DNA from 2 places in the Shewanella sp. SM95 genome. Region 1 is predicted to be linked to the other one. Evidence: riboswitches for the same ligand, from Rfam matches in the RefSeq annotation. Region 1 holds a riboswitch; the other holds the start of a gene.
The links. A riboswitch is a leader RNA that binds a small molecule or an ion and turns the genes downstream of it on or off. The one in region 1 is predicted to bind cobalamin.

Region 1 (8,125 bases):
AGGGCACGATACCAGAGCCTACTTCGTTACTGATCAACACCACCACACCTTCGAGCTCGGCAAGTGAATCCACAAAAGCGCTTTTCTCCCCCTGCCAACTCGCCAAAGCTTCATCGTTAGAGGTTGAACTGGCAGACGGTATAAAGTCTGTCGCATGCCACTCAGTCGGCGCGGGGTCATCATCAATCTTGGCGCTGGATGCAAGTAATTGATTGGTTAACCAAAGGGTTAAACAATCCACTAAAATCACTCGCCCAGGTTTTGCTAAGCGCTTTAACAGTGCCGTGAGGGCGAGCGATTCTTCAAACAATTGCCATTCGATACCATCGTCCGTTCGTCCCGCTTGATGTTTGGCGATACGGGTCGCCATTTCATCATCCAGCGCCTGCGCCGTTGCCACATAGCAGGCATCGAAGCCTAGCGCTGTGTACTGGCGCACTAAGGCTTCACCGTAGCGACTCTTACCGCTACGGGCGCCGCCTAGGACGAGGTGGATCACAGTATGTTACCTACAACGAGCAATACAAAATAACACACGATTTCAGATATTTGCTGCGCCGCGCCTAAGGTATCACCCGTGTAACCGCCAATCTGGCGTCTAAAGATCACTATGATCAAACGGCGCAGTCCTATCATCACCAATAGCAATGACAATGCCGCTAACCCCTTGAGGAATAACAGCACTAATACGCCGCTGGCGATCAGGATAAGCAGCTCATTAATGCCTTGATGTTGCGATAGCGGCTTAGACTTACTGGTCTCGTCATCGCGGACATATTTTTCACTAAAGATGATACTGGCTGATACCACGCGGCTGACAGTGTGGGCGACGATAAGCGCCGAGCCCGCGACCACAGGATCGTACAGTGCCAACTCGACGAGCAACTGCCATTTCAGCAGCAGGGCCAACATCAATGCCAGTGCACCATAACTGCCAAGGCGCGAGTCCTTCATGATCCGTAGCTTGTCTTCCGCCGTCCAACCACCGCCAAAACCGTCGAAGGTATCGGCGAGGCCATCCTCATGGAATCCGCCCGTGAGCAAGACGCCAACCAACATAGCTAACAGCACAGAGACACCGGCGGGGAGCCAGTTCTGCGTCAACCAAAATACAATGGCACTTAACAGGCCGACCAAAAGACCGACGAGACCGAAATAACGGCTGGCCTTATTCAACTTATCGCTATCGACTTCGACCCACTTAGGCATAGGAATGCGGGTAAAATAGCCCATGGCAACTAAAAACAAATCTATCTCTTTGTGCCAGCTTTCGCGTTCTGACATAAAGCATCCTTAGTGAATTAACACTTGCTGCAAGGTTTAAGATTAAAACGGTTGGCTAAAAAGTTATTATTTTAAATAAGTAAAATAAGCGACTTAGCAGAGCACATCATACAACAGCCTCAATCCCCGCATCACTAAAACTCGCCATTTGATTGTAAAAATTTACTGAGGCTTGAATAAGCGGCAATGCCAAGGCCGCCCCCGTACCTTCGCCTAATCTCAGCCCTAGGGATAATAAAGGTTTAGCCTGCAAAAATTCTAACATTCGCAGATGACCTTGCTCATCGGATTGATGGGCAAAAATCAAATAATCACGCACATTAGGGGCGATTTGCACCGCGACTAATGCCGCCGCTGTCGCGATAAAACCGTCCACGACCACCAGCATTTTACGTTCGGCGGCGGCTAACATAGCCCCCGTCATCTGCACAATTTCAAAACCTCCTAGGCAAGCTAACACTGACTTAGGCCCAGTTAAGGCGCTTTGATGCAGCAATAACGCGAGCTCAATCAGCATCAGTTTACGTTCTAAGGTTTCGCTATTAATGCCCGTACCACGGCCAACGCAATCAATCACATCCAGCTGCATGATCGCCGCCATAATGGCCGCAGCAGAGGAGGTATTGCCTATGCCCATTTCACCAAAGGCGACTAAGTTACAACCCGCTTGATGGTGACGCTCAATCAAATCACGCGCCATAGCAAAGCCTTTATCGACGGTTTCCAGCGCCATTGCGGGCTCTAAATGAATCGCCCCTGTGCCCGCGCCAAGACGTTGATCGATAATGCCTTCAACCCCTTCGACTGGCGTTAATATACCGCAATCGATCACTTCGAGCGTAAAGCCCACCTGCCGACAAAAAACGTTAATCGCCGCGCCGCCATGGGCAAAGTTTTGCACCATTTGGCGCGTCACTTCGCTAGGGGCTATCGACACGCCTTCTGCGGCAATACCATGATCACCCGCAAACACTAACATGGTTGGCTGGACTATTTTGAGCACAGTATTTTGTGGCTGATCCGTTTGTTGCAAATCAGTCGCTTGCACGCGGGCAATCTGTAAGGCTAAGGATTCGAGCTGACCTAAGGCGCCGGGCGGCTTAGTCTTAAGATCAATTTTTTGCTGGATCAGCGGATCCTGCGCTTTACTCACAGGGCTGATTTGAAAAGACACGGCTGACTGAGACATCCACACTCCACTTTGTAATCTACATTAAATAACCACAACGCATCCCGCGTCTATGACGAACATGTCCAATTGTGCATTTCCAATCGCGGGTGGGATATCAACAGAAATACTGATTATCCCGTCAGTCTGCACTTACGGCATGACTCAAAGATGACGACTTAACTCTGGGTTTACGTCCTGACTAGGTGCCTACGGCATGACCTTGTATTTACGGCATGACTCTACGCTTACGCAAAATCAGCAAAAAGAACATGCTACCTATGGCGGCCGTGATAATGCCCACGGGCAACTCTTGATTCCCCAATAAACAGCGCGCTAATACATCAATCCACACCATAAATAATCCGCCCACCAGCGCCGTTAATAAAATCGGCTGACGACCGGGAAACAGCATGCGTACTGTATGGGGGATCATTAACCCGACAAAACCGATACCGCCGCAGGTAGCCACCAAAATAGCGGTAATCAAGGAGCAGAGCAGCAACATATTGAGCCGCAGCTTAGGCACATTCACCCCTAAGGTATGCGCCGTTTCATCCCCCGCCTGCAACGCCATGATCTGCCGTTTCATGCCTAAAATAATGAATAAACTCGCACCAATCACCAGTGTCGGCAGTACTAACAAGGACCAACTGGCCTTTGCAAAACTGCCTAAACTCCAAAACAGCACAGAGGCTGTCGCCTGCGGACTGGCGAAATACAGCAGCAGACTCGTTAATGCGCCGAACATAAAGGAGGTCGCCACACCAGAGAGCAGCATGCGCTCCACTTGGCTATTGAGCCCTAAGCCTGACAAAGCAAGCACTATCAACACCGACAAACTCGCGCCAATAAAAGCGCCCAAGGGCAAGCTAAACCAAAGTAATCCAGACAAGGCACCCGAACCGCTAAAAAGCCCAGAATGTGCCGCCATGCCCGCATTATCAAAAAATCCAGAGCCAGTGAATAAGGTCAACATCACCACAGCGCCAAAGGACGCGCCAGAGCTAATGCCAAACAAATAGGGATCGGCGAGCGGATTGCGAGTCACGGTTTGCAACACACTGCCCGCCAGTGACAAACCCGCTCCCGCCACAAAAGCCAGTAAAATGCGCGGCAACCTGAGCTCCATCACAATGCGCTCAGTCATGCCATTGGCTTGAGTGAGGTTCGTCGCTTTATTGATAAATACTTGAATAACATCCGTAAAACTGATGTTCGCCGCACCAAAACTCGTCGCGGCAATAGGCGTTATCAAAGTGATGATACCTAATACGAGCAGCATCAGTTGTTGTCTCGTCAACGGTGTCACGATACGCCCCAAATATGAGATGAAATATTGTTTACTCCCCTGAGTCATCCACCCTCGCCTCGCTCGTTCAGGCCATGATCTACATGGTGGTAACCATAAAAATAGCTGATTAAGGGCTTTTTATGTTGTGGATGGGGCGATACCTGAGCACACACGCCAAACACATCGCCAATTCGCGCCTCGGTTAATACTTCGGTTGGCGTCCCCATAGCGCTGACTTCCCCGTTATGGATCAACAACAAACTGTCGCACAGGGCACTGGCTAAATTAAGATCATGAATTGAGGCAATCACGCTAATCCCAAGACTACGCACCAATTCGAGGATTTGAATTTGATAGCGCACATCGAGGTGGTTCGTTGGCTCATCGAGGATTAAAAGTTGCGGCTGCTGCACTATGGCGCGGGCAATCAAGGCGCGTTGCTTTTCACCGCCGGATAAGTGCTCATATTGTTGGTGCATCTTATGGCTCAAGCCAACTTTCTCTAAAGCCTTAGCAATACGCTCAGTATCACAGCTCGAATTGGTATCAAACATGCCCTTGTGGGGCGTTAAGCCCATGCTGACCAATTGCTCTGTGGTGAGGTCAAAATAGTGCGGTGTATCCTGCTGCACTACGGCGACGCGACAGGCAAACGCCTTGGGCGACAAGCGCTCAATATCTTGATCAAAAAGGGTAATTTTGCCCTGAGTCGGGCGAACAAACCGATACAAACAGCGCAGCAAACTGGACTTGCCCGCACCGTTAGGGCCAATCAGCCCCAGCATCTGCCCCGTTGGCAGCGTAAAGTTAATATTGGAAAGAATGGTTTTGCCATCGATACACCAGCTCAACTGGCTCACATTGAGCGCGACTGACGGGCTCAATGACGGGTTAGTGTCATTCACGGGGCTGTTAGTTTGGATTGCGGAAAGTTTCACCTAAGCGGCGCTCCTATCAAGTCCAAACCTGTATAAAAAAAGGTTGTGCATATTGTCATCTGCTCCCTCGAGTCACCCGCTCGAGAACTAAGGCTGCACGCAGCGATAACAGAAATAGGCAGGTCTCCTGACTTGTAGGGAAGAAGATTCGAGATCTTTTTCACTACTCACAGTTGCGGGCACAGTTCGGGCTGACTGACGAGCAGCTCCCCGATTCCCTATTATGTTTGGGTTGATATGCTCTTTGTTAACAACGCCACTGTGAATTAAAACAACGGAGCGATTCGAACAAAGAGAGTCTATTCCCAACACCTATTTCTGCGACGTTATCACTCATTGCGCATGTAATACGCTATCTCGTTCAAACGTCAGGGAAAAGCATTATCCTACATCTATCCCATTAGGCAATGCTGTTTAAATCAGAATATTTTCATGTCAGCTTATTCTCGCCAAACGATCACGCCTACACCATAACTCCTAGGTCGTGAAATAAGGCCTCAACACCTGCGCCCACTCGGCCAATCTAAACGCCAATAGCAGGCACCCTGTTCATCTTGCAGCACATTAATGCTCACCACGGCCGCCACGGGTAAATCGAGTTGACTATAAAACCCCACCGCCCGTTCAACCCCTAAGGCACGCGCCATTAAGTGACGGATCACCCCGCCGTGGGTCACGACCCACACTTGAGTGGCTGGCATATTGTCAGTGGTTTCATTAATGGCACTGTTTTCATTACCCATTTTATGTGAGTCAAGGGTCAATCGTTCAAACTCGGCGGCGAGTATCTGGTCAATCGTCCCATTCACCCGCGACTCAAAACTTGCCATAGTTTCACCATTGGGCGGCGGATTTTGCCAAGGGTTTTGCCAATACGCCGCTAAGTGTTCGCCCTCTTGTTGATACAGGTCATCGAGCCGACAACCGTCCCAATCACCAAAATCAATTTCCTGTAAACCCGACAAACACTGCGCCTGCAATGGCCTTGACTCAGATATCAGTGCCGCCGTCGAATGCAGCTCGGCGGCAAAAGCGTGGGCAAAATCGGCGCAGCGGCGTGAAATCGAGCTATAAATCGCGCTACACACGCTGGCCTGTGACTCAACTGCTGCCGACATTTGTTGCCAACCCTTTTTACTCAAAGGCACATCCACACGACCCCGCAAAATAGCGCCGCCTTCACACTCACCGTGGCGCAACAATAACAATCGAACTTGTTTCATATATGCCTTTTTAGTTAGGGACTAGATGCTAGGAACTCAAGCCGAGGGCTTAAATTCTAGATTCTCGATTCTCGCTCCTAATGCCTTTGACTTTCATCTTGCCCTGACAATCATAAGTCGCGTATTATGGACGTCTATACGTTTAAATGTCCAAAACAAATTTTTAAGAACAAGTATTCAAAAAATGTCGGCAGACGACAATAAAATGCACTTAGCATAACAATGGCCGATTTTTGGACTTAACTTAGCTGTATTTAAGGTAACTATTTATGACGATACCCTCTACCAAAGCCGGCCAGATATTGGCAGACATACGCAAACAGCTTGCAGAGCGCATTCTGATCTTAGACGGTGCCATGGGCACTATGATCCAAGGCTACAAGCTGGAAGAAGAGGACTATCGCGGCGAACGCTTTAAAGATTGGCACACTGACGTCAAAGGCAACAACGATTTATTGGTGTTGTCGCAACCCCACATCATCAAACAAATTCACACCGACTACTTAAACGCCGGTGCAGACATCATTGAAACCAACACCTTTAATGCTACGACTATTGCCATGGCTGACTACGACATGCAGTCGCTGTCTGCCGAAATTAACTTAGCCGGCGCGCGCCTCGCCCGTGAAGCCTGTGATGAAGTCTTTGCTGCCACAGGCATTCCACGTTACGTCGCTGGTGTGTTAGGCCCCACTAACCGTACGTGTTCGATTAGCCCAGATGTGAATGACCCAGGCTACCGCAACGTCAGCTTCGATGAGTTAGTGAGCGCTTACCGAGAGTCCACTAAGGCGCTGATTGAAGGCGGCGCGGATATCATTATGGTCGAGACCATCTTCGATACCTTAAACGCCAAGGCCGCACTGTTTGCAATTGAATCGGTGTTTGATGACTTATTTGGTCAGCATTCTAAAGACAGATTGCCTATCATGATCTCGGGCACCATTACCGATGCCTCTGGCCGCACCCTTACCGGCCAAACCACCGAAGCTTTTTATAATTCCCTGCGCCATATCAAGCCCTTATCTATCGGCCTTAACTGTGCGCTCGGACCAAAAGAGCTGCGCCCGTATGTGGAAGAATTATCGCGCATCAGTGAGTGTTATGTGTCGGCGCATCCGAACGCGGGCCTGCCGAACGAGTTTGGCGGCTATGATGAAACCCCAGAGGACATGGCGAACGTGATTGAAGATTGGGCGCGCGAAGGCATGCTCAATATTATCGGTGGTTGTTGTGGTAGTACCCCTGAACATATCCGCGTGATCCGCGAAGCGGTGAGCCGTCACGACCCGCGTATTTTGCCAGACATTCCGGTAGCTTGCCGCTTGGCAGGTTTGGAACCGCTGACTATCGATGCACAATCCCTGTTCGTTAACGTGGGTGAGCGCACCAACGTCACAGGTTCGGCCAAGTTTTTAAAGCTGATCAAAGACGGTAAGTTTGAGCAGGCGCTCGATGTCGCCCGCGAGCAGGTCGAAAGCGGCGCGCAAATCATCGACATCAACATGGACGAAGGCATGCTCGATGGTGCCGAGATCATGCACAAGTTTTTAAACTTGATTGCCTCTGAGCCCGACATCAGCCGCGTGCCGATTATGATCGACTCATCTAAGTGGGAAGTGATCGAAGCTGGCCTCAAATGTATTCAAGGCAAGGGCATAGTTAACTCGATTTCCCTTAAAGAAGGCGAAGCCAAGTTTATTGAGCAAGCAACACTTGTGAAACGCTACGGCGCGGCGGCCATTATCATGGCATTCGACGAACAAGGTCAGGCCGATACTAAGGCACGTAAAATCGAAATCTGTACCCGCGCCTATCGGGTGCTGGTTGATAAGGTCGGCTTTCCGCCAGAAGACATCATCTTCGACCCGAACATTTTCGCCATCGCCACAGGTATCGATGAACACGACAACTATGCCGTCGATTTTATCGATGCCATTAAAGCGATTAAAGCCACCCTGCCCCACGCGATGATTTCGGGCGGCGTGTCGAACGTGTCGTTCTCGTTCCGCGGTAACAACCCAGTGCGCGAAGCGATTCACGCGGTATTCCTGTACCACGCTATCAAAGTCGGCATGGACATGGGGATTGTCAACGCGGGCCAGTTAGCCATTTACGACGATATCGATCCTGAACTTAAAGTGCGGGTCGAAAACGTGGTCCTTAACTTGCCTTGCCCAGTCGATGGCTCAAGCAATACCGAGCAGTTACTTGAAAT
Region 2 (8,125 bases), on a different contig from region 1:
TAGGTGAGTACTTAGCTTTAGTGAACTAAGTACTCAGGAGCTATTATTTATGTGTTTGATTTATAAATGATAATTTATTGATTCTAACGCAGGGCGTCTAATTCAGAACGTCTTACGTTTTAGTACGAAAGCTCCTGTCGATAGGGAATCGCACGTTGTGCGCCTGGGCGAGTGACAGTAATGGCACTGGCTGCATTGGCAAATCCCACGGCTGCAGCAATTGACATGCCCTCGCTTAAGCCCACAACTAAGGCGCCATTGAAGGTATCCCCTGCGGCGACTGTGTCTATGGCCTGCACTTCAAACGCAGGTATTAGCCCATTAAAACCTGGGCTGCTGATAAATGCGCCACGGCTACCTAAGGTAATGACCACAATCTTTACTCCCTGCTGGTGGAGAAGTTGCGCTGCCATTTGTGCATCATCAAGATGGTTGATCTCAACTCCCGTTAAGGCTTCTGCTTCGGTTTCATTGGGGGTAATAATATCTACCCACTTGAGTACATCTTGGCCAAGTGCCGTCGCTGGAGCAGGATTTAGTACAGTCGTCACGCCAAGATTCTTGGCTATTTGCAGCGCCTTTGCCACTGTGGCAGCGGGCGTTTCCAATTGTGCTAACAAGTACTCCGCATTAGCAAACAGGGCGTAATGAGCTTCTAAGTCATCGGGTGAAAGGCTGGCGTTGGCACCTGCGGCAACGCCAATCGTATTCTCACCGTTATCACCGATAAAAATCATGGCAGTGCCTGTGCTCAGTCCGGCTATTTGGCGGATCCCTTCCGCGCTGATGCCATCTTTCATCCAGCTTTGACGCATATCATCGCCGATACTGTCTTGGCCGAGATGGCAGATAAAATCAGTGCGTGAACCTGATTTGGCTAAGCGCGCGCAGGCGACGGCTTGATTGGCCCCCTTACCGCCCAGTTCGAGGCGATAATCTCGGCTCATTAAGGTTTGCCCTGCAGCGGGCAGGTACTCAAATTTCATCACATGGTCGGCATTTGCACTGCCGATAACGAGTATCTGGCTCATAGAAGACTCACTGTTATTTTTATCTGCGATTGAGATAAGTTGCATCATAGACGCGTAAACTGTCTACCAGTAAATCGACAAAGCCTTGCCTATCGATCCCAAACAGCACAGTCGCATTGGCGGCTTTACCTGTTAGCTGATAGCGATCGACCACTGTCATGCCTAAGGTCAACTCACTTTGGGTTTCAATACTTACCCAGCAATCTTGCGCCTCAAATAGCTCAGGTTTAAGCAACCAAGCGATAGTGCAGGGGTCGTGCAATGGCGCACCAATAAAGCCCCATTTAGGATCTCTGTGGTAAATCATAAAGAAATCCAATAATTCGGCGACGCACTGAGCAATTGGATTTTGAATCGCGCGAATGCGTTCTATGTCTTCATCCATGATTTGCGCCTGATGAGTCACATCGAGCCCACACATAGTGATGGGAATACCTGACTTAAAGACAATATCGGCGGCTTCGGGGTCGACAAAAATATTAAATTCGGCGGCTGGGGTCCAATTACCGACACCAGCTGCGCCGCCCATTAGCACTATGCGCTCAATTTTATCGTGTAACTCGCTATGACTCGCCAGTAAAAGGGCGATGTTAGTCAGCGGTCCTGTGGGAATTAAGGTTACTGGCTGATGACTTTGGCGAATTTGCTGCGCCATTAATTCAACTGCGGTAATGGCTTGAGGACTAAAACTTGGATTAGGCAATGCAGGGCCGTCGAGTCCGGTTTCACCATGGACATTGTCGGCAATGATTAATTCGCGAGCTAATGGCTTGACTGCGCCGCCAGCGACAGGAATATCACTGCGATTTAATAAGGTTAAGATCCGCAGGGCATTATTGAGCGTTTTATCCGGCGTTTGGTTACCGGCGCTGGTGGTGACGGCAAGTGGAACCAGCTCTGGATGGGCGAGAGCTAAAATGAGCGCAATAGCGTCGTCATGGCCGGGATCGCAATCCAGAATAATAGGGCGAGTCATACTGTTACTCCTTTAAACAGTGGTGATGGGGGCTTAGAATAGCATGCCATCAGTTAGGCGCTAGCCTGTGGAGGGGACTTGCAGAGTAAACTGTGAGCATTTTCGTCTTTTTATCAACAAGCTGCTAGAATTCTGCCCATTTTTGACACTAGGCGATGTTAGGTAAATCCATTCTCGCTCTGTCCGCTGCACAACATTGAATGACATCTCCAAGCAAATATAAGGAAATAAGTAATGCTCACTCATCGAATCACTTGGCCTAAGGTTTTACTCGTGGGCATGGTTGCCATGCAGATCTCTGGCTGTAGCGATCCTCAACCTATGGCCGTTGTGGAAAGTAATAACGAGTCATTGCTACAGTTTGATAACGGCAAACTGCTCCAACTTAAGGAAAATCCGAGTCCACAGTATCGCCATATTCCCTGTGATTTACCCGCAGTCGAGACTGTGGTCAACAACAGTTCGGCCTTTGCGGCGTTAACACAATCTGGTGAGGTGATCACTTGGGGTGACAGTTATGCTGGCGGTGATAGCCGCGAGGTGACGGAGCAGCTTAAGCAAGTTAAGCAAATCGTCCCAGTTAAGGACGGGTTTGCCGCGCTACGTCAAGATGGCACTGTGGTGTACTGGGGCAATGCGGGGAAATATAGCCTCGACAAAGCCCTACAAAACCGCATGACCAATATTACCAAATTGTTCGCCAATCAAGAGGCCATTGCCGCCCTTGATGCCAATGGCAAGGTGCATACTTGGGGTTATGGCCCCTACGGCGGCAATAGCTTACATGTGCAGGATCAATTAGTTGATGTTGTTGATATCTTCGCCAGAGGACGCAGTTTTGTCGCCCTCAAAAAAGAAGGTAGCGCGGTGATTTGGGGGCAGGTTGAAGAGTCGACCAATATGAAAAAGTTACTCCCGCAGCTTACGGATGTAGCGAAGATCGAATATTTTCAACACACCTATGCCGCCTTGAAAAAGGACGGCACTGTGGTGAGTTGGGGCTGGCGCAGTGATGCTTACTCGATCCGCAGCGCCTTAAAGGATGTGGCGAGTATGACGGCAAACAATTGTGCCTTTGCGATTTTAAGCCCTACGGGGGATGCACATTTTTGGGGCGATGGGATTAACTGTGGTATCGATTGGATTAAAAAAACCGATATCACAGGGGTAAAAGAGATTATCAGCATTGGCTCAGGCTTTTTATTACTGCAGGATAAGGCCGTGCCGCAAATAGTGGCCGACGATACTGATTACGCTCATATGTTTGGGTTTCATTATGCCCAAGAGATTCTTGATAAATATTGGCAGGAAGGCAGCATCATTACCCAAGGGCCTGCCTCCTTTGTGTTTACACGTCCCGATGGCAAAGTGGTGCCTGTTGGTTATCGCGCCAACCGTGAAAATGTGGAGAAGTTGATTGCACGTATTCCGCGCCTTACTTGGTTAGATGGCGCAAATGACGGTTATGTTGGCATCAGCGAAAAGGGGGAACTGGTCTCTTGGTCGATGAATTTGCCAATGTTCGACAAGTCGCCAGTGCAACCTGCTGACTCGTTAGTGATTAAACCGCTGGATTTTACCCCCGTTGCCCAATGTGAAACCTCTAAGCAGCGTCAGGTGATTTTGAGCAAAGACAGACCAAAACCTGCGGCAAAAAACTGGGATGGTGTTTTCTAGCTCATGTGAGTTTTCTCGCTAACTTGAGATTAATGGACTTTCATCCGTATAGACGTCTATAATGCGCGCGCTCAGGTCTGATATGCTCTGAGCCTTGTTGGGCGTTAACAGGTTGTACGCCCTTTGAACCTAATTTTGAGTCAACCTTCTGTGGTGCTTGCGTGCGAAAGCCGTGAGATAATCGGGAAGCCAGTGAAATTCTGGCACTGCCCCCGCAACGGTAAAAGGTGAGAGACGACCGCGTTTGATTGGTGTGTTCAAGACAGAACCCGAAAGTCAGAATGTGAAAGGTCAGTCTCGCGTTAATCCAACTTTAATGGATTAACATAGCCTAAGTCCGGAGACCGGCCCTAAAGGTGTTTTTGAGATTTCGGTGGGCAGATCTCAAAATGCGATAATCACCGTCAGTATTTACGACTGAATTAACGGTATCGTGGCGTCAATGCCCCGTTTTCCTTGCAGGAGTTAAAGGTAAAATGGGAACAAATCCAACAAAAATCGCGCTGCTGATCGGCAGCCTATGCAGTTTTTCAATTATCGCGCCCGTTATGGCGGCTGACGATACCAGCACAGCTAAAGTCGACGAGCATCTTGTCGTGATCGGCCGCTCTGATAAGACCCCGTTAAATATTGCCGCCAATGTGAATGTGATTGATGCCGCGGCGATTGAAATGAGTGGCGCGACTAATTTGACCGACGTCTTACGTGGTCAAAGCGGTATTCAAATTTCGGATAACAATATTGGAACTAGCTTTGCTATGCGTGGTTTTAGCGCCAGCACTGCCGTTAATAACACGCTGATTTTACTTGATGGTCGTCGTCTCAATAATATCGATATCGCAGCGCCTAGCCTTAATGCCATTCCGCTTAATCAAGTGGATCGTATTGAAATTTTATCGGGTAGTGCGGGTGTGCTTTATGGCGATCAAGCGGTAGGTGGCGTGATCAATATTGTCACTAAATCCCCTGAAAATACAGGTGGTAGCGTACAGTTATCTGGCGGTAGCTTTGATACCTATGAAGGTCGTGGTGATGTGTCTGGCGCGATCAACAAAGATTGGCGTTACTTTTTCACAGGTAGTTATAACCAAGGTGACAACTATCGCCAGCATAATGCCAACGAAACCGGCTCTATTCTTGGCCGCATTCAATATAAAACAGCCACAGACTCGTTCTTTGTTGAAACCAGCTACTACGATAACGATCGTGAAAATCCGGGCTCGCTTACTGAAAAGCAATTTAAAGACGATCCCCGTGCTTCATCAAATAAGGTAGAGTATGCCCACGAGATGACCACTGCGGCGCGAACGGGTTACCAGCATCAGCTTAATCAAAACTGGGCGCTGGCGGCGGATTTAGATTACAGCGATACCTTAGTGTCTTCTCTTAATTGGGGGGCGAACAGCCATAACACACGCTCACTGTTAATGTTTAGCCCTAAAGCGTTAGCGAATTACAGCACGCGTCAAGGCGAGCTAAGCCTAGTCACAGGTTTAGACATCAGCCGTGGCAAGGCTGATTTTGACACTATGGCGCGCAGTAATGTGCAGCAAATGCAAAGCGCCTATCTACAAGCTACAGTGCCTTTAAGCCATACTTTAAGTTACGTTGTGGGTGGCCGTTATGCGCGGGTGACCGACGAGTTAGTCGATGGCAATGTCTATCCTAATGGCATGGATTTAGACGAAAATGCCCACGCATTCGAACTGGGTTTAAATTACCGCCCAACTGCGGAGCACAGACTCTATGTGCGCGCTGATGATAACTTCCGTTTTGCCAAAGTGGATGAGCAAGCTTATACATCGCCGGGCGTATTTGGCTTAAAGCCGCAAACAGGCCGTTCCTATGAGGCGGGTTGGGATTGGGCTGTCGCTAGTCAAACCCTGCGAGTCAGCCTATATCGTCTCGATTTAGAGGATGAAATTGTTTATGACTCGAGTGCAGTTAAACCCATAGGTGGAAATTTCAACGGCGCAAACGTTAATGCCGACGCTTCTCGTCGTTATGGCGCGGGTGCCGATTGGGATTGGCAGGTGACTAAAGCGCTGCAACTCGGGCTGGAATATAACTACACCGACGCCGAATTTACCGATGGTGCTAACGATGGCAAAGAGCTGTCTTGGGTGGCAAAACACACGGGACGCGGTTATGTCAGCATGGATTTTGCTGAGCATTTCCAAGTATTTGCCGAAGCTATCTACACGGGGGATCGTTTTATCGAAGGCGATAACGCTAATCAAGGTGATAAGCTAGCAAGTTACGTGCTTGGTAATTTAGCCTTGAATTATAATCGTGATGCTTGGCTTGCCAGTCTGCGTATCGATAATGTATTCGATAAAGATTATGTTAGCGCAGGTTATTACGGTGGCGATTGGGGGGATAGTTACTATTCTGGTCGAGGTCGCGATATTCGTTTCACTGTGGGCTACCGCTTCTAAATATTAATGAGCTATCTAACTAACAAAGCCAGACTCAGTCTGGCTTTTTATTTTTTACGCTGAGTTCAAAGAATAAATCTTAAAATAGGTATAGTCTTGAATATCGTTTTAGTAGAGTGGTTTAATTGTCGTTATCTATAGTGTTAGCGGGCAGTCATTACTAAATAGGAGTAATTTATATTTTACTCTGCTGTTTATGGCTGAAATTCTTAGTATTTTAGGTATGATGTGAGCTGTAACCGAATCATCTTATTGTTAATAAACAGGTGTAAAGTGTCTTATGACTGATCTTGAGCAACAGGTTTTTACTCAAGTTAGAGCTATCATAGCGAACGAAGAGCAAGTGATTGGCCGCCGAGGAATTCTAATTCCACTCAAAAAAGCGATCCTTGCTGAAGGCGACATTCGTAATGTGATTGACATTATCTCGAGCGATCCCGCATTGGCAGCGCACATGCTTATGCGCAGTAATTCCGCACAGGCTGCTGTAGTGGAAAATCACAAAACTCGTTCGTTGAAAGAAGCTTTGATCCGCTTAGGTCAAGTTAATATCTATCGCTACGCCTTTACGTTCTATTTAAAAGAACGCCTCGATGAACTGCCACAGCCCTATAAAAAGTTGGTCCAAGGTTATTGGAAGCTGACTGAAGATATTGCAACGGATGCGGTAGATAGCTTAGCGGATATGGAAGGTGTGGAGGTTGATGCTGACGAAGTGCAAACCTTAGCTCTGTTCAGTGTGTTCGGCCAAATTATCGCACTGACCGCATTTGCCTATTTAAATGCTAATGCCGAACAGTCATTTCCTTTAAGTGTGATTAAGTCATTGATTGATAATCAACAACAGACCTTAACCATAGAAGCGTTCGAGGCGTTAGATCTCGATCAGGATCTGCGTCAAGAATTTATGATCGCCCATAATTTGCGTCAGACCCGTAATCCTAATTCATCAGGGTTGATACTGCGCCGTGTCTTGTCTATGCGTGGATTGTTGATGAATCCGCTGTAATTTGTCGATGCTATGAAGTAGTCATTTGACTCAATAAAAAAGCCTGCATTCGCAGGCTTTTTTACTCTATGTCACCCGCATTAATTCGTCTTCTGCTGGCGGGATAAACCTTCCCTCGCCACCAGTTGTAACCAATTTTGGATCAATGCAGAGTTAGCACTGTGGCGGCGATAGGCACCAAATAGCGGTCGTTTCAGACCTTCTTGGCCGAGTTTTACCGTAGCGAGACTCAGTCCATGTCCTTCATTAATCGACCAGCTTGGCAGTGCGGCTATGCCGTCTTTACAGGCAATGCGTTGCAATAACATCATGGTTAAATCACAGGTTTTTTGCTCGCCCGCCTCTATGCCCGCAGGTTCTAAAAAGTGGCGATAAATATCTAAACGTGTCAACGGCACTGGATAACTGATAATAGGCAAGTGTGCTAATTGCTTAGGAGTGACATAGGCTTCTTTCGCTAAAGGATGATCCTTAGCAACCACTAACTTCACTTCAAAATCAAACAAATGCTGGTAGGCGAGTGAATGCCCAGGCACAGGATCTGAGGTTAATACAATATCCAGTTCACCCATTTCTAAGGCATTGAGCGAGTCGAACAAGTGGCGGCTCGACAAGTCTAACTCGGCAGTTGGATGATCTTGCCTAAATTGTTCCATTACAGGCATTAACCAGCGAAAACAGCTATGGCACTCAATGCCGACTCGCAACTGATTAGTTTCGGTTTCCAGCCCATTCTTCAAATCTGTCTCGGTTTCTAACACCTTAGGCAAAATCTCTTCGGCCAGATGCAACAGGCGTGCACCTTCTTGGGTGAATGACAGTGGCTTACTCTTACGCACAAAAATGGGCGAGTTAATCCTTTGCTCCAACTCCTTAATCTGGTGGGAGAGGGCGGATTGAGTGACAAAACGTTTTTTGGCTGCGCCCGCCAAACTGCCGCTTTCTTTCAGGGCCATTAAGGTTCGCAGGTGTCTTAGTTCGATCATGTTCACTC

Region 2: linked by a shared signal. The riboswitch ahead of L5M29_RS18850 (TonB-dependent receptor) and the one ahead of L5M29_RS17940 (ABC transporter ATP-binding protein) in region 1 are both predicted to bind cobalamin.

What each region holds. Positions count from the first base shown of each region.
Region 1 covers NZ_JAKKSE010000019.1:5,900-14,024, reverse strand. The annotation lists gene cobU (bifunctional adenosylcobinamide kinase/adenosylcobinamide-phosphate guanylyltransferase) at 1-499, opposite strand, end outside; gene L5M29_RS17955 (adenosylcobinamide-GDP ribazoletransferase) at 496-1,284, opposite strand; gene cobT (nicotinate-nucleotide--dimethylbenzimidazole phosphoribosyltransferase) at 1,391-2,473, opposite strand; gene L5M29_RS17945 (FecCD family ABC transporter permease) at 2,682-3,812, opposite strand; gene L5M29_RS17940 (ABC transporter ATP-binding protein) at 3,809-4,684, opposite strand; cobalamin riboswitch at 4,784-4,960, opposite strand; gene L5M29_RS17935 (histidine phosphatase family protein) at 5,182-5,907, opposite strand; gene metH (methionine synthase) at 6,177-8,125, shown strand, end outside.
Region 2 covers NZ_JAKKSE010000021.1:41,759-49,883, reverse strand. The annotation lists gene rbsK (ribokinase) at 120-1,031, opposite strand; gene rihA (pyrimidine-specific ribonucleoside hydrolase RihA) at 1,051-2,007, opposite strand; gene L5M29_RS18855 (hypothetical protein) at 2,242-3,684, shown strand; cobalamin riboswitch at 3,819-4,052, shown strand; gene L5M29_RS18850 (TonB-dependent receptor) at 4,161-6,122, shown strand; gene L5M29_RS18845 (HDOD domain-containing protein) at 6,403-7,131, shown strand; gene L5M29_RS18840 (LysR family transcriptional regulator) at 7,212-8,117, opposite strand.